4 regions of the Rahnella sp. CFA14(1/10) genome follow, and region 4 is predicted to be linked to each of the others. Evidence: predicted binding sites of a transcription regulator. Region 4 holds the regulator's gene; each other region holds the start of a gene.
What was found. Region 4 encodes Fur, which represses iron uptake genes when iron is present. Its sites were predicted from a motif close to ATAATAATGAGAACNACTATCAA; they were not measured.

Region 1 (4,395 bases), on a different contig from region 4:
AAAGCCGCGCAACAGGTTGCCGCGTTGTGCATCAAACACAACGTCGAACTGGTGGCGATCGGCAACGGCACCGCGTCGCGGGAAACGGAACGTTTCTTCCTCGAGCTGCAAAAACAGTTCCCGGCGGTAAAAGCGCAGAAAGTGATTGTCAGCGAAGCCGGTGCATCGGTGTATTCCGCTTCCGAACTGGCGGCACTGGAATTCCCGGATCTGGACGTTTCTATTCGCGGAGCCGTCTCTATCGCACGTCGTTTGCAGGATCCGCTGGCGGAGCTGGTAAAAATCGACCCGAAATCCATCGGTGTCGGTCAGTATCAGCACGACGTCAGCCAGAGCCAGCTGGCGAAAAAACTCGATACCGTCGTGGAGGACTGTGTGAACGCCGTGGGTGTCGATCTCAACACCGCTTCCGTTCCTCTGCTGACCCGCGTGGCGGGCCTGACCCGCATGATGGCGCAGAATATTGTCAGCTGGCGCGATGAAAACGGTCAGTTCCGTAACCGCGGGCAGTTGTTGAAAGTCAGCCGTCTGGGACCAAAGGCCTTTGAACAATGCGCGGGCTTCCTGCGCATCAACCACGGCGATAATCCGCTCGACGCCTCGACAGTTCACCCGGAAACCTATCCGGTCGTGGAACGCATTCTGGCAGCGACACAGCTGGCGCTGAAAGATCTGATGGGTGATTCCAATGTGTTACGCGGCCTGAAAGCCAGCGAATTCACCGATGAGCAGTTCGGTGTGCCAACGGTCACCGACATTATCAAAGAGCTGGAAAAACCGGGGCACGATCCGCGTCCTGAGTTCAAAACCGCCACCTTTGCCGATGGCGTCGAAACCATGAACGACCTGATGCCGGGTATGATCCTCGAAGGTTCTGTCACTAACGTTACCAACTTTGGTGCGTTCATCGATATTGGCGTCCATCAGGACGGTCTGGTTCACATCTCATCGCTTGCGAACAAATTCGTCGAAGATCCTCACACAGTGGTGAAGGCGGGTGACATCGTGAAAGTCAAAGTGATGGAAGTCGATCTGCAACGTAAACGTATCGCGCTGACTATGCGACTGGACGAACAGCCCGGCGAAGCACCGGCACGGCGTCCTTCCGCACCGGCGACAGATTCCCGCGATAATCAGAAGCGTCATTCACCGGGCAAACCGGCGGGGCGCAATGCGGCTCCTGCCGGTAACAACGCGATGGCCGATGCGCTGGCAGCTGCACTGAGTAAAAAACGGTAATTTTCCTTTTGCTCCTCTCCCTGTGAAAGCCGCTGATAATCAGCGGCTTTTTTTACGCCTCTTTTTTCGACACTTTTTAAACTCTCTCCTAATGAATCAATCACTGAGGTAAATCAATAAAACGCACATCCCGCAGGCATAGGATAGCGACGCGGTGGAGATACCCGCGAAGAGGCCCACCTCTTTTCTTTTGTCTCCATACGCGTACTAATTATGATAATTATTCTCATTTGTACTTCTTTGTGTATTCAGTGCACCGCCAGTTTCAGGCTGGCCATTTCGCACCAGGGACAATTTCAGAGCAATATTTTTAGCAACATAAATCGCCAGTCAGTGGAACCACCGGGCAAGGACGCACGGCGCAAAATCACTAAAACGCCGTCATCCATTAATGCCTGATCGCCTCGCGAGGAATTATGCAACTTCAGTCAAAACGTGCTTATAAAATTACCGGCTTTTCACACGAAATCAGTCCGGCTTACCGGCAGAAACTGCTGTCACTCGGGATGTTGCCGGGTTCATTTTTCAACATAATCCGCGTGGCGCCGATGGGCGATCCGGTACAAATTGAAACCCGCCGTACCAGCCTGGTGGTCCGCAGAAAAGATCTCGATCTGCTGCAGCTCGAGATGATGGCCTGATCCCCCGTCAGGCCGGTGACAGTACATTTTTCGCGGCGGGCCTTGCGCTTGCATATTCACCTTTTCTCACACGCAGACTTTAACGTATGAAACCATTAACTATCGGCCTGATTGGTAATCCGAACTCAGGTAAAACCACCCTTTTCAATCAGTTAACCGGTTCCCGTCAGCGTGTCGGTAACTGGGCAGGCGTCACTGTCGAGCGCAAAGAAGGTCAGTTCGCCACCGCAGAACATCAGATTACGCTGGTGGATTTACCCGGTACCTACTCCCTGACCACCATTTCCGAGCAAACCTCGCTCGATGAACAAATTGCCTGCCATTACATTCTTAGCGGCGACGCGGATCTGATGATCAACGTCGTGGATGCCTCAAACCTCGAGCGTAACTTGTACCTGACGCTGCAACTGCTGGAGCTGGGCGTACCGTGCATCGTGGCGCTGAACATGCTTGATATCGCCAAAATCCAGAACATCAATATTGATATCCCTGCGCTTTCTGCCCGTCTGGGTTGCCCGGTGGTGGCGCTGATCTCTACCCGGGCCAGTGGCATTCAGGAACTGAAAGTTGCCATCGACGCATTGCCTCAGGTGGCTGAGCTGGAGCGTGTGCAATATCATCCGCTGCTGCAACAGGAAGTCGATGTGCTGGCCGCCGGCATGCCGCAAGACATGTCGCTACAACAACGCCGCTGGCTGGCGCTGCAAATGCTTGAAGGGGATATTTATAGCCAGACACACGCAGGCAACGCGCACGCTTTATTGCCGCAGGTGAAAGCCCGGCTGGCTGAGCAAAAACTGGAAGACCCGGCGCTGCTGATTGCCGATGCGCGTTATCAGAGTATCGCGACACTCTGCGCGGAGGTCAGCAATTCTCATCTCACGGCACCGAATAAACTGACGCAGGTGCTCGATCGGGTGATCCTCAACCGCTTTCTGGGCGTGCCGGTTTTTCTGCTGGTGATGTATCTGATGTTCGTACTGGCCATCAACATCGGCGGCGCGCTGCAACCTATTTTCGATATCGGCTCAGCTGCGATTTTCATCCAGGGTATGCAGTGGATAGGCTTTACCCTGCATTTCCCGCAGTGGCTGACCATTTTTCTGGCGCAGGGGATAGGCGGCGGTATCAACACCGTGCTGCCGCTGGTGCCTCAAATTGGCATGATGTATCTGTTTCTGTCATTCCTTGAAGACTCCGGTTATATGGCGCGTGCCGCGTTCGTCATGGACAGACTGATGCAATCACTGGGTCTGCCGGGCAAATCCTTCGTACCGCTCATTGTTGGCTTCGGCTGTAACGTGCCGTCTATTATGGGCGCCCGCACGCTGGATGCACCGCGTGAACGTCTGATCACCGTGATGATGGCGCCGTTTATGTCATGCGGTGCACGTCTGGCGATTTTCGCGGTGTTCTCCGCGGCCTTTTTCGGACAGGACGGCGCATCCGTAGTGTTCTCGCTCTATCTGTTAGGCATCGTGGTCGCCATCCTGACCGGCCTGCTGCTGAAATACACCATCATGCGCGGCGAAGCCTCACCGTTTGTGATGGAACTGCCGGTGTATCACGTTCCGCATCTGAAAAGCCTGCTGCTGCAAACGTGGCAGCGTCTGAAAGGTTTCGTGTTGCGGGCCGGTAAAGTGATTGTCATCGCCAGTGTTTTCATCGGTGCACTGAACAGCTTCTCGTTCAGCGGCAAGGCGGTGGATAACATCAATGACTCGGCGCTGGCGTCAGTCAGTAAAGTCCTGACACCGGTGCTCTCACCGATGGGTGTCCATCCTGACAACTGGCAGGCGACCGTGGGGCTGGTGACCGGTGCCATGGCAAAAGAAGTGGTGGTCGGTACGCTGAATACGCTCTACACCGCCGAACACATCACCCATGAAGGTTTCGATGCGGCCAGTTTCAATCTGTTCGATGAACTGAGCGGTGCGGTGAAAGCAACCTGGCAGGGCCTGAAAGACACCTTCAGCATCAGCGTGCTGTCAAACCCGATCGAAGCCAGCAAAGGTGACGGCGAAATGGGCGTCAGCTCGATGGGCGTCATGAGCACCAAATTTGGCTCGGCGATTTCGGCTTACAGCTACCTGATCTTCGTATTGCTTTACGTGCCTTGCGTCTCGGTGATGGGGGCGATTGCCCGTGAAACCAGCCGCAGCTGGATGACGTTCTCCATCTTCTGGGGGCTGAATGTGGCGTATTCGCTGGCCACGCTTTTCTATCAGGCGGCGACGTTCAGCCGTCATCCGGCACACAGCGCCGGTATGATCCTGAGCGTGCTGATTTTCAATGCCATCGTCTTAACCGCCCTGCGCAAAGCCCGCAGCCGGGTCAGCATCCATCTGCATCCGCGCAATGTGGCGGCCTGCTGTAAACCCGCTACCGGCAGCGACTGTCACTAGGAGATAAAATGACCAGTCTGATTCAGGTTCGCGACACTCTCGCACTGGCCGGACGGGCAGATGCCCGCCAGCTCAGCCATCAGCTTAATGCCCCGCAGCCGCTGGTGCAG
Region 2 (4,395 bases), on a different contig from region 4:
TGCTGCCGTTTGAGCCGGGCACGGGTAATTTCACCAAAATTGTTCAGCGGGTGCCGGTGCGCATCCGTCTGGACACCGGTCAGCCTGATTTAGCGGCGCTGCGCCCCGGATTATCGGTGGATGCACGCGTTTCGCTAACTGATCCTGTCAGGTAAACTATGACGGCAATTTTCTGATTATCAGGGTGTTACTATGCGCTACGAAAGTGAACATAAACCTAAAATCCGTGAGCGGATCGTGAAGGAAGCGGCGAAAGCCATCCGCGCCAAAGGGCCATTGCAGGTCAGCGTGGCAGGTGTGATGAGCAAAGCCGGCCTGACGCACGGTGGGTTTTATGCGCACTTTGCCTCAAAAGAGGCGTTGATTGAGGCGGCCATCGGGCAGATGTTTAATCAGGTTATGGCCCGCTGGGATAAAGAAAATCAGGGACTGACGGCGCAGAAGCAACTGGCAGGGTATATCGATTTTTATTTGTCGCCGTGGCACCGCGATAACCGTGCGCAGGGTTGTCCGGTATCGGCGCTGGCCTCTGAAACCCCCCGTATGTCGGCACCCTGTCAGGCAGAGTTTGCGCGTGGTATCGGACGTATCCGTGAAATGATTATCCGTCAGATAACAGAGATGGGTGTCGATGATCCGCAAACGCTGGCGATTTCGGTGAGTGCGGAACTGATGGGCAGTTTGTCACTGGCACGCTGTGAGCCGGACCGGCAGGTATCGGATGCCTTGCTGGAAAGTGCGAAGAAAGCGCTGAAGGTGCGGTTAAATTTGCCGGGATAATAAACTCTCAGAATCGCTCCCTCCCCTGCGAAGGGGAGGGTTGTGGTGGGGTATTACTTCGCAGGGGGAGGAGCTGAAAAATCTATCAGAAATCGTAACCTACTGTAGCCACCACCGTCCGTTCCTGACCCCAGTAGCAGTAGCTGGTGCCGTAACAGGCTGCGACATATTTTTTGTCGAACAGGTTGTTAGCATTCAGCTGCACATAGGCGCCTTTCAGTTGCGGATTGAACTGCACCAGATTCATACGCAGTGACGCGTCAACCAGCGTGGCGGAAGGCATGTGGCGGGTGTTTTCGTTATCCGCCCATTGGGTGCCGATGTAACGAACACCTGCACCCATATCCACACCAATCGGCGTGTTGTACTGACCCCAGATGGAAGCCATTTGTTTTGGCGTCACATACGGTGTGTTACCGTTGTTCTCAGCCGCATCACGGATACGCACTTTGTTGTAGGTGTAACCGGCCATCACGTTGAAGCGTTCGGTAACCTGTTTCTTAGCTTCCAGCTCCAGCCCCTGTGAGCGGATTTTACCCGCCGGCTCGTAGTAGCTGCCGACCACCACGCGGTTACCCACGTCTTTCTGAGTCAGATCATACAGCGCCGCGGTGTACATATCAGAAGTACCGACAGGCTGGTATTTGATCCCGGCTTCGTATTGCTCACTCTGCATCGGTTTCAGCAGCGTGCCGTCAGCGCCCGGCAAGGCAGATGGCGTCATCGCCTGGCTGTAGCTGACGTACGGAGAAATCCCGTTGTCGAAGGCGTACAGCAGGGAAGCGCGGCTGTTAAAGTGGCTGTCTTTACGTTCGCTGTTGCTCTGCGTGCCGTAAATGCTTTCGTAGCTGCGGCTGGAGGTTTTCAGCGTGTCGTAACGGCCTGACAGGGTCAGATACCATTTGTTCCAGTTCATCTCATCTTGCAGATAGGTACCCATCTGCTCATAACGGTTTTTACCGCGTTTAAGGCTGTAATAATCCAGTGCATCACCGCCCACGCCGGTGTACGGGTTGAGGTTTTCAGCGTAAGCAGCGTCAGATTTCACATCATTGATAAAGTGGGAATAGTCAAAGCCCAGCACCACTTTATGCGCCAGTTCGCCGGTGGCGAAATCCGCTTCAAGCTGGTTATCGATCGCGAAGGTATCCAGGGATGATTTTTCACCGGAATAATAACGGCTCATCTCGGTACGATCCGCATTCCAGCCGGCCTGATACACCTGATCCAGTTCGGTATTGGAATGGGTGTAGTTGGCGTTCTGGCGGAATGACCATACATCGTTAAATGCATGCTGGAATTCGTAGCTGTAGATTTGTTCCCAGCGTTTGAACTGATTGCGGGTGCTTTCACCATCAAAGAAACCGCGGCTCAGTTTCTGTCCATAGAGGCTGCCGTCAGCCGGAACGGCGGCATGGTAGCCACCGGACGGATCTTTTTGCAGATACGCGCGAAGTAACAGCGAGGTGTTTTCATCCGGCGTCCACAACAGTTGTGGCGAAATCGCGTAACGCTCTTCACGCTGATGATCATACTGCGTATCGCTGCTGCGGGTCATACCGGTCAGACGGAACGCCAGCTGATCATTGATGGCGTTGGTGTAGTCGAACGCGCCGCCTTTAGTATTTTGCGTGCCACCGGAAAGCTGGAAATGACCTTCTTCAGCAAACTGCGGGCGCTTGGTCGATTCCACCACCACGCCGCCAGGAATGCTCTGACCGTAGAGGGCAGAAGAGGGGCCTTTCACCACATCAATACGTTCCAGGAACCATGGGTCAACCTGGATGGAGTTGTAGGTCGAGCCATCGCTGAGGATACGCAGGCCATCGAGGAAGGTGTTGTTGACGTCACCGCCATGGAAACCGCGCAGGGAGATGGTGTCATAACGCGTTGCGCCGCCGGCAAAGTTGGTGAATACGCCCGGTGTATAGTTCAGCGCAGCGTTGACGGTGGTGGCATTCTGATCCGTCATTTGCTGACGGGTTACGACAGAAACTGCCTGGCCCGTGGTAATCAGCGGCTGATCCGTTTTGGTCGCGCTTTTACTGGTTTTCGCGCTGTAACCCTGGGTCGGCGCATCGGCGGTATCCGCAGGCGCGGCTTTGACAATGACGGTGTCTTCAGCTGCCATTGAGGCAACCGGCATTGCCAGCGCGCACATGAGCACCGAGCGTTTGAGGGGGAAAGCCAACAACATATTCATAATCCCTATAAATAACTCAATAAATTATTGAGTGATTAATTGATGCATGTGTAATAAACCCAAAAGCCAACATTTGTTCCGCCTAAAAACGGCTATACGTGACAGACGGTAACGTAACCAAACCTGGCAAATGTTAAACTTAATGATAATTGTTATCATTATTATTTTGTAAATTCAAGGGAACTTTCTTCAAAAAGTGTGAGGTGACGCATTTTTAACCTGATGAAAACGAGGGTTTTTTGAGAGTGGCACTAAAAATTCGGGCAAAAATGGCCGCGAGTGATTACGGTTAATAGGGCATTTTTAAATATTTTCATTACCTAAAATTCACTGCCGGGAGGCGAAAATGAGTCAGGGGAGTCAGGAGGAGTACAACGGGAAATGGGCTGCGGTCGATGATTATCTGGTAAGTCATCTCGTGGAAAGCGATCCGGTTCTGGAACAGGTGCTGAAAAATAACCATCAGGCCGGTTTACCCGCGCACGATGTGGCACCCAATCAGGGGAAATTACTGGCGCTCCTGGCACAAATTACCGGCGCGCAAAAAGTTTTGGAAATCGGCACGCTCGGCGCGTACAGCACACTCTGGCTGGCGCGGGCATTACCGGCGCTCGGAAAAGTCGTGACACTGGAAGCCGATCCGCATCACGCCCGTGTCGCAAAAACCAATATTGAACTGGCCGGTTTGCAGGACAAAATTACCTTACACGTCGGTCCTGCCGCCCAAACGCTGCCAGGGCTTCAGGCAGAAGCCCCGTTTGATCTGATTTTCATTGATGCAGACAAACCGGGTAATCCGTTGTATCTCGAGTGGGCGCTGAAACTGTCGAAACCGGGTACATTGATTATTGGCGATAACGTGGTGCGGGAGGGTGCGGTGGTGGATCCGCACAGCGACGACGCCCGGGTACAGGGCGTGCGTCGCTTCATTGAGATGATCGAACAGGAGCCGCGTTTATCTGCGACCGCGCTGCAAACCGTCGGCAGCAAAGGCTGGGACGGTTTTGTGCTGGCACGGGTCACCGGTTAACCGGGCTTAACGCGCCAGCCCGAAGCCAATGTCAAACAGCGGGTTTTCGCTGTCATGCGGCATATCGGATTGTTGTCTGAGCACCGCTTCCTCAGACGATGGCAGTTCAAACGGTAGCTTTCCGGTATAAGCTTCAGGGCTGGTCAGGCGGCTAAACAGCACGGTATCGCTGACACCAAAATTACCGATAACCGCTTTCGCTTTGTCTGTCACATTGGTCAGGATCGCCGGACGGTCGAGATAAACAGTCACGATTGTCGGCACCGCTTTGCTGGCTTTCACAATGGCCTGATAATCCGCATTGTCGCCGGTAAAGGCCAGTGAACCTTCATGATGGCGTTTGCCGAAGAACCAGGCTTTATGCGGTTGTTCATACGGCGCA
Region 3 (4,395 bases), on a different contig from region 4:
AACGGCATTTCACATGTGGTGATGATGGCGTCGCCAAAAGATTTACAAGCCTTTGCGCTGGGCTTTTCATTGTCAGAAGGGATTATTGAATCCACCGGTGAGATTTACGGGATGGAGGTGACGCCAAACTGCCACGGTATAGAAGTTAATATCGAACTGTCGAGCCGCCGTTTTGCCGGGCTGAAAGAACGCCGCCGGGCTATGGCGGGCCGCACCGGTTGCGGAGTCTGCGGCATCGAACAGTTAGACGATCTGTTCCGCCCGCTCGCGCCACTGCCGTTTACCCAAACGTTTGAGCTGGCGAATCTGGATAATGCGCTGCATCAGCTGAAATCCGTACAGGAAATCGGCCAGCTTACCGGTTGCACCCACGCCGCTGCCTGGATCACGCCGGAAGGTCAGTTACTGGGTGGATGCGAAGATGTGGGCCGTCACGTGGCGCTGGATAAAATGCTGGGTATCCGTGCCAGACAGAGCGACTGGAAATCCGGTGCCGCGCTGGTATCAAGCCGCGCCAGTTATGAAATGGTGCAAAAAGCCGCCATGTGCGGCATCGAAATTCTGTTCGCCGTCTCCGCCGCCACCACGCTCGCGGTCGACGTCGCCGAAAAATGCAATCTGACGCTGGTCGGTTTCAGCAAACCGGGACGGGCAACGGTGTATACGCATCCGCAGCGGCTGAGGTAAACTCAGCGCAGAATTTGAACAGTTATCCATCAGAATAATAAGGAAATCAAATGCGGCGGCCGTACCGACTGGAAAGCATAACTCTCAGGGATGTGGGCGTATTCGAGAATACGCATTTTGATTTCCCACCGATTAAAAGCGCAGAAGCTGATGCTGAAAAGGCAGAGATCCATATCTTCACCGGCCCGAACGGCTGCGGGAAAAGTACTCTGCTGTATGCGCTGGCGGCGGTATTTGATGAAGCAACGGGGGACATGTCTTTAATTAATTCGCGGCTGGCGACAAAAGACAACCGTGTTCATTACATGTTTGACCATCAAAACGGTTCATATAGCGGGTATAAGTTTCTGGCTCAAGACGGTGACAGCCTTGGTTATTCTGATTCAAGCTATTCAGAAATTATTTATGAATACCATCAATCTGCAAAAGCATTCCTTGATTCTGGAAGAGATTTTTGAAGTGAAGGAACAGTTTGATGTCGAAAACGTTTCCGCTGGTATTCAACCAAATGCTATGAAAATGTCCGCCAAAAGTTATTCGACGCAAGCCTTCAACATTGTGCATTTTGCGACGGACTGACCGGTGCTGAAAGCCGCCAGACCATCGAACATTTTAAGCCCAAGGAACGCCACGCCTTTCCGGAACTGGCTTTCCACTGGCAAAATCTTTATCCCTGCTGTGACCGCTGTCAGAGTGAAAAAGGTAACCGATATGATCCCGCACTGCTCAACCCTGATGATCTCGAATATCATTTTGATGATTACTTCGTGGCAAATTACCTGACAGGTGAAATTGAAGTGTCTCCGCTCGCCAGCACGGAAAACTGTCACAGAGCATGTGTTACTCTTGAGCTATATGGATTAAATCTGGATATCCGTACTGCGCGTCGTAAATGGGAAGCGCAGAAATCCGGAAACAGAACTCTTAGATGACTTCAGTTATCGCTATTTCATCAAGAACAGCTAAAAGCCCCTTTAAGCACCGCGTGCCTTTAGACAATTTAGGATTGTTTGCGGTTATCTGGTTCTAAGCCCCGAATAACAGGCGCTTACGCGTATCTATCCGCTGGCGGGGACAGAGATAATCATTTTCAATATCATTTAATTAACTATAATGATCCGACTGATTACGCGGTGCTCACAATGACGGTGCCGCCCTACACTACGGAGACGATGAACATGAGTTATTCACTGCCATCACTGCCTTACGCATACGACGCACTCGAACCGCATTTCGACAAAGAAACGATGGAAATCCATCACACTAAACATCACCAGACTTACGTTAACAACGCTAACGCTGCGCTGGAAAGCCTGCCGGAACTGGCTGCACTGCCGGTTGAAGAACTGATCACCAAGCTGGATCAGGTTCCTGCAGACAAGAAAGTCGTTCTGCGTAACAACGCAGGTGGCCACGCTAACCACAGCCTGTTCTGGAAAGGCCTGAAAACCGGCACCACACTGCAAGGCGAACTGAAATCTGCCATCGAACGCGATTTCGGCAGCGTTGACGCTTTCAAAGAAACTTTCGAGAAAGCAGCGGCAACCCGTTTCGGTTCAGGTTGGGCATGGCTGGTACTGAAAGATGGCAAACTGGCCGTCGTTTCTACAGCTAACCAGGACAGCCCGCTGATGGGCGAAGCCATTTCCGGCGCTTCCGGTTACCCGCTGCTGGGTCTGGATGTGTGGGAACACGCTTACTACCTGAAATATCAGAACAAACGCCCTGACTACATCAAAGCCTTCTGGGCTGTTGTAAACTGGGACGAAGCTGCAAAACGTCTGGCTGAAGCGAAGTAATTTCGCACTGCCGCCCAGCACGGGCAAGATGTCTTAGCCAATGGCGGGTCTGTGACCCGCTTTTTTATGTCCTGAATTTGTACGCATGCTCACTGTTTCACAGCGAATTATTCTTCTGTTTCCCACCATTATTAGACCCCGCTCGCATTAATCAAAAATACGCCACACATCCTATAAAGTTTATGAAAAAGCCTACCGATAGATTGTTCACAAAGGCGTCACAAAACCGCATGTCTATTTAAAAGGGATGTTTGACGGAGAATGATTATGAGTAACGGATCGGGTCTTTCGCAGTGGATGAACAATCTTAAGGTCGGCACCAAACTGGGTCTGGGTTTCGGCCTGGTGCTTTTGATCGCGGCCGTCATTACCACTGCGGGAATGATTAAATTTAACGACATCAGTCAGCGTGCGGAAAAAGTCGATTTCAGTAATCAGATGAATGCATTACTCAATGATGCCCGCCTCAGCCGTACGCTTTATCAGCTCAATTACAATCCGGTGTATCTCAAACAAAACCAGGACAACATTGACGCACTGTCGCAACTGATAACCCAGTCGAAAGACAAGCTGGACTGGGATACCGCCAGTCAAACAAATCTCGATCAGGTGCCGGTGAAAATCCATGAGTACCAGCAGGCGCAGGCCGCATTCAAAGAAGCCGTCGATCGCAAAGATGCGGTGCGGGCCAGCTGGAATCTTTCCGAGACGGAAGCCGTGGTGACGCGTTTGCAGGATCAGTTACGCGTAGAAGATGCCGATCCTTCCATTCGGCTTTCACTGGCTGAAGTGATTCAGAAACTGATCAGTGTGCGTTATAACGTGCGCGGCCTGTTGCTGAACATTAATAAAGAAACTGAAGCCAAGCTGTTGAAGTCAATTGATGATACACAAGCGAATGCTAAAAAACTCAATGCATTATTGTTGCCGGATCAGCAGGCCACACTTGCCCCGCTGATGAGTGCACTGGCAACCTATAAAAATCACGTTCAGGCGTTCATGCCGGCTTATGAAGATGAACAAAGAAATTCACAATTGCTGTCAGTAAAAGCCGCAGAGATGAACGCCCTGGTAGCGAAAATCTTTAAAAATGAACTGATTAACACGCATAAAGACATACGTGATGCGCAGAACATCATGATGGTGATTACGCTGATCGTACTGCTGGTCGGGATTATCATTGCATGGCGAATCACCCGCCAGATTGCCCAGCCGCTGCGTGATACGCTGAAAACAGCAGAGGCGATTGCGCAGGGTGACCTGACTGTGGCGCATCCGACCACACGTCGCGATGAACTGGGCATGCTGATGAACGCGGTATCCGCAATGAGCCAGAACCTCAGCACCATGATTTATGAAATCCGCTCCGGTGTTTCACAGGTATCTCACGCGGCGGCGGAAATCGCTGCCGGGAATACCGATCTTTCCTCACGCACCGAACAGCAGGCTGCGGCCGTCGAAGAAACCGCCGCCAGCATGGAAGAACTGAGCGCAACAGTGAAACAGAACGCTGATAATGCCCATCACGCCAGCAAACTGGCCAGCGAAGCTTCAGGTACCGCGACGCTCGGTGGCAAACAGGTCGGCCAGGTGGTCGACACCATGCAGCAGATTTCCGGCAGCTCAAAACGTATTGCTGAAATTACCTCCGTCATCAACGGCATCGCGTTCCAGACCAATATTCTGGCGCTGAACGCCGCCGTTGAAGCCGCCCGGGCCGGTGAACAGGGGCGCGGATTCTCCGTCGTCGCCTCAGAAGTCCGCACACTGGCACAGCGCAGTGCGCAGGCAGCGAAAGAAATTGAAGGACTGATTGCCGAATCCGTTGAGCGGGTGAATACCGGTGCGAAGCTGGTGGAAAACACCGGACGAACCATGCAGGACATCGTAAAATCGGTCTCGCATGTGC
Region 4 (4,395 bases):
ATTTTTAAACGCTCATTTCCAGTGCTTTCCGTGGCTGAAACGTTTTAACCTTTCCTCAGTAAAACTTAGTGACTTGTTTATTCTCTCTATTTAAATAATCTGTCGGTCTGATCCTGCCTTAAGACATATAGTTACATTTTTTCATCTTTATGTGCACTTTGTCATACTTCGATGATCAATGATTAATTACCCATTGATAATTCGCGTCGCGAAAAATACTCTTAATGTTGATTTAACCGGTTACGTCTCTGACGGCCGATTTTGATACCCGTTTGGGTTTTGCACGAAATTTTTAGTCAAAATGAGGAATCTCTATGCATAAGCACCTTAACAGGGGCAGGGGATCGGCTTACCTGAAACCTGCCATGTATTCTCTCGCCGGCACTTTACTGAGTGGCGGAATGATGTTTTCACACGAGGCCAGCGCGGCCGGTTTTATCGATGATTCCACACTGACCGGTGGCGTGTATTACTGGCAGCGTGAACGTGACCGCAAAGATTTGAACAAAACCAAAGAAGAAACCCGTCCGGATGGCTCAAAAGTCACCGTCAATAATTCCGACTACAACAAATACGCGACTAACCTTTCACACTCCACTGCTAACCTGAATCTCGATTTTTCCTCTGGTTATGCCTGGGACATGTTCGGTATCGACGTTGCGGCCTTCACCGCCATTGAATTAGCCGAAGCCAGTGACAGCACTCATCCAAACGAAATTGCATTCTCTTCTAAAAACCACGCTTATGACGAGGATTACTCAGGTGATAAAGGCGGGGTCAGTCTCTACAAAGCGGCCGGTAAATTTAAATATGGCGGATTCTGGGGACATGCGGGCTATATTCAGCCCACAGGGCAGACGTTGATCGCACCGCACTGGAGCTTCATGCCGGGGACTTATCGCGGTGCGGAAGCCGGGTATAAACATGATTTCGGTGATGCGGGTGAACTGAGTTTCTCCTATATGTGGGCCGACGAATATAAATCGCCCTGGCATCTGGAAATGGATGATTTCCGCCAGAATGATAAGAAAACCGGCGTTTCTTATATTCACTCCCTCGGTGCGAAATATGACTTTAAAAATGACTTCGTGCTGGAAGGCGCGTTTGGTCAGGCTGAAAGTTATGTCGATCAGTACTTTGGCAAAGCCTCGTACAAAATAGATTTGCTGGGCAATCCGCTGACTACCAGCTATCAGTTCTATGGGGCAGAAGATCGTATCAGCGACAAAAATGATCCAAACAGTTTGTATGATGGTCTGGCCTGGTTGCAGGCATTAACTTTCGGCTATACCACGGGTCAGTTCAACTGGCGTCTGGAAGGGACGATGGTGAAAGCGGAAGGGAACCAGGGTTACTTCCTGCAACGTATGACGCCGACGTATTCCTCTTCAAACGGCCGTCTTGATGTGTGGTGGGACAACCGTTCGGACTTCAACGCTAACGGTGAAAAAGCAGTATATGCAGGCGTGTTGTATGACCTGGCAAAATGGGATTTACCGGGCTTAGCCGTCGGTGGCTCCTATGTTTATGCATGGGATGCCAGGCCGAGCACTAACGCGGCTTACGACCAGAGTCAGCGCCTGAAAGAAAGCGCCTGGAGTCTGGATGCGCTGTACACCATTCAGGAAGGCCGTGCGAAAGGGACATTGTTCAAACTGCATTACACCCAGTATGACAATCATTCGGATATTCCAAGCTGGGGCGGCGGATACGGCAATATTTTCCAGGATGAAAAAGACGTGAAATTCATCGTTATCGCTCCATTCACTATTTTCTGAGGTCGCTATGTCGATGAATAAATTATTGATGACCGTGGTATCCGCTGTTCTGCTGGCGGGTTGTGCGCCGACAGCCGGTCAGGCTGAAATATCCAAAACGCGTGAGGCTTACAGCGCCTGTATTAATACAGCGGAAGGCAATCCGGATAAACTGGCATCCTGTCAGGCGGTGCTGAATGTGCTGAAACAGGAAAAAGCCCACCAAAAATTTGCGGAACAGGAAACGGTTCGCGTGGTGGATTACCAGCAGTGTCTTACGGCACGCAAAACCGGTAATGGTCAGGCGTATGCCGCAGATTGCGGAAAGATATGGCAGGAAATCCGGGCCAATAACGCTCCGAAACCGTAAAACGAATCGCAGAAATCAAACCCCGGCGTGCCGGGGTTTTTTTAGGGTTGCTGAAATCCAGACATAAAAAAACCGCTTTTCAGCGGTTAATGAATTCACAGCCTGTCGGCAACGGGGTTGCCACATGCCATATTAGTGCGCAGGTTTATCGTTGTGCAAAGACTCATCTTCGCGGCAATCACCTGCTTCACAATGACCATAGAGATACAGACTATGGTTGGTCAGTTTGATGCCGTGTTTCTTAGCAATCTCACGCTGACGGCCTTCAATATACTCATCACGAAATTCGATTACACGTCCGCAATCCAGGCAGATGAGGTGATCGTGGTGATGCTGCTGAGTCAGTTCGAATACGGACTTGCCGCCTTCGAAATTATGACGGGTAACGATACCGGCGTCGTCGAACTGGTTCAGAACGCGGTAAACCGTTGCCAGGCCAATTTCTTCACCCATATCAATTAATTGCTTGTAAAGATCTTCCGCACTAACGTGATGACCTTCCGGCGCTTGCAGCACTTCCAGGATTTTGAGGCGCGGAAGCGTGACTTTTAAGCCAGCTTTCTTCAGTGCGGTGTTGTTGTCAGTCATGCGGATTCAGTCCTGTTACTATGTGCTAATCAAGTTGAGGCATGCAGCCTGTGGCATCGGCGGCACAAATTATTCGTTTAGTCTCTTCGTTTACGCAAGTGTGCCAATTGTCGTCAACGATAGCCTGTTAATAAAGATCACAATTTGCCGGTCACATTGGTAATGCAACGACTTGATCGATAGAAAAAACAGAGGAACTCAGTGTACCTTGATACGACCGAAAGTTACAATTTTGTAGCAGTTAAATTGTTAATTTCAGTAATAGTTTGGCCCTTCAATTGTAGAATAAATCCTCAGGGCCAACAGGGTTTTTAGCCAATAATTTCAGAAAGGCTGAGTTCTTCTGTGATCTGTTTCACCCAGGCATCAACACGTTCACTGGTCAGTTCCGGCTGGCGATCTTCGTCAATTGCCAGGCCTATGAAATGCTTATCATCAGCCAGGCCTTTAGAGGCTTCAAAGTGATACCCTTCGGTAGGCCAGTGTCCGACAATCACTGCGCCGCGTGGCTCAATGATATCGCGCACGGTGCCCAGTGCATCGCAAAAATATTCGGCATAGTCTTCCTGGTCACCACAGCCAAACAGTGCAACCAGCTTACCTTCGAAATCTATCTCTTCCAGCGTTGGGAAAAAGTCGTCCCAGTCACACTGCGCTTCACCGTAATACCAGGTTGGAATACCGATAAGCAAAATATCGAATTTTTCCAGATCCTCTTTGCTGCTCTTCGCAATGTCATGCACCTCTGCAACATCTTTACCCAACTGTTTCTGGATCATTTTTGCGATGTTTTCGGTGTTACCTGTATCGGATCCAAAGAAGATACCTACAACGGCCATAAGATTACCTAACCTCTTGTTCTCAATGAAGTGCTCTGCAACGCAGGCAATAATAATGCAGATGATAGCAAACTCGTGCGGCGGAGAATATGCTTCTGCTCGCCTTCTTAGCTGGGGAATAAGTTTATCGGGCAATATTTTTAAGTGTTATCGCCTTTGTGTGCTTTCACGCAGGGTGCGTTAACCTCAGGCTGAATAAGGTCAAACGCAAATTGAAGAAATAAGTCGTCACAATACTAAATTTCGAGAATATTCCGCCGATAGATGATGCGAGAGCAATCTCAACATAATAAAGAAATCGATGCCCGGAGAGGTGTTCAAACATGTCCTGGGGCACTTGCCTGCTGGTTACCTGTCTTGATTCTCCGCATCCCCCTCAATCCTCAGGCCAGAAACAGTCATGTTTCGAGAGAGGCATATCGTGCAGTTTTTAAAAAATATTACCATCAGGGCCGCTTTGTTAACAATTCTTGGCATTTTTTGTGTCATGTGGGCGGGTGTTTCCCTATACACCGTTACCTCCCTTGACACACTGACCCAAAATACCAAAAACAGTACCGAGCTGGTCAATAATATGGCGCTGATCAATAAAGGAAATGATCAGTATTTCCGTACCGTAACTCGCCTTACGCGTGCCGTCGCACAGCTTCAGGCCGATCCGTCAAAAGGTCCGGAAATTTTTGATACCGCCAAACAATCCCTCACCGGGCTGACCCAGGCACTGGCTAATTTTAAAACGGCGCCGCATCCGGGGCTGGAAGATGTTGCCGTGCAGGAACTGATCACCAATTGGGAAAATCTGATTACCCAGGGCGTCACGCCAATGTTCGACGCAGCCTTC

Region 1: the regulator Fur is predicted to act here: its motif matches at 1,447-1,469, upstream of feoA (ferrous iron transporter A).
Region 2: the regulator Fur is predicted to act here: its motif matches at 3,126-3,148, upstream of EVX52_RS05905 (TonB-dependent siderophore receptor).
Region 3: the regulator Fur is predicted to act here: its motif matches at 1,765-1,787, upstream of sodA (superoxide dismutase [Mn]).

Annotation. Positions count from the first base shown of each region.
Region 1 is NZ_SEWS01000006.1:69,561-73,955, forward strand. Features, by position in the region: gene EVX52_RS13290 (Tex family protein) at 1-1,239, shown strand, start outside; gene feoA (ferrous iron transporter A) at 1,656-1,880, shown strand; gene feoB (Fe(2+) transporter permease subunit FeoB) at 1,967-4,285, shown strand; gene EVX52_RS13305 (FeoC-like transcriptional regulator) at 4,294-4,395, shown strand, end outside.
Region 2 is NZ_SEWS01000002.1:504,730-509,124, reverse strand. Features, by position in the region: gene EVX52_RS05915 (HlyD family secretion protein) at 1-155, shown strand, start outside; gene EVX52_RS05910 (TetR/AcrR family transcriptional regulator) at 193-780, shown strand; gene EVX52_RS05905 (TonB-dependent siderophore receptor) at 866-2,977, opposite strand; gene EVX52_RS05900 (O-methyltransferase) at 3,330-4,013, shown strand; gene EVX52_RS05895 (glycoside hydrolase family 3 protein) at 4,020-4,395, opposite strand, start outside.
Region 3 is NZ_SEWS01000006.1:262,147-266,541, forward strand. Features, by position in the region: gene fdhD (formate dehydrogenase accessory sulfurtransferase FdhD) at 1-687, shown strand, start outside; gene EVX52_RS14155 (AAA family ATPase) at 738-1,145, shown strand; gene sodA (superoxide dismutase [Mn]) at 1,866-2,486, shown strand; gene EVX52_RS14165 (methyl-accepting chemotaxis protein) at 2,754-4,395, shown strand, end outside.
Region 4 is NZ_SEWS01000001.1:677,362-681,756, reverse strand. Features, by position in the region: gene EVX52_RS03405 (OprD family outer membrane porin) at 366-1,778, shown strand; gene chiQ (ChiQ/YbfN family lipoprotein) at 1,792-2,127, shown strand; gene fur (ferric iron uptake transcriptional regulator) at 2,260-2,715, opposite strand; gene fldA (flavodoxin FldA) at 3,027-3,554, opposite strand; gene EVX52_RS03385 (methyl-accepting chemotaxis protein) at 3,976-4,395, shown strand, end outside.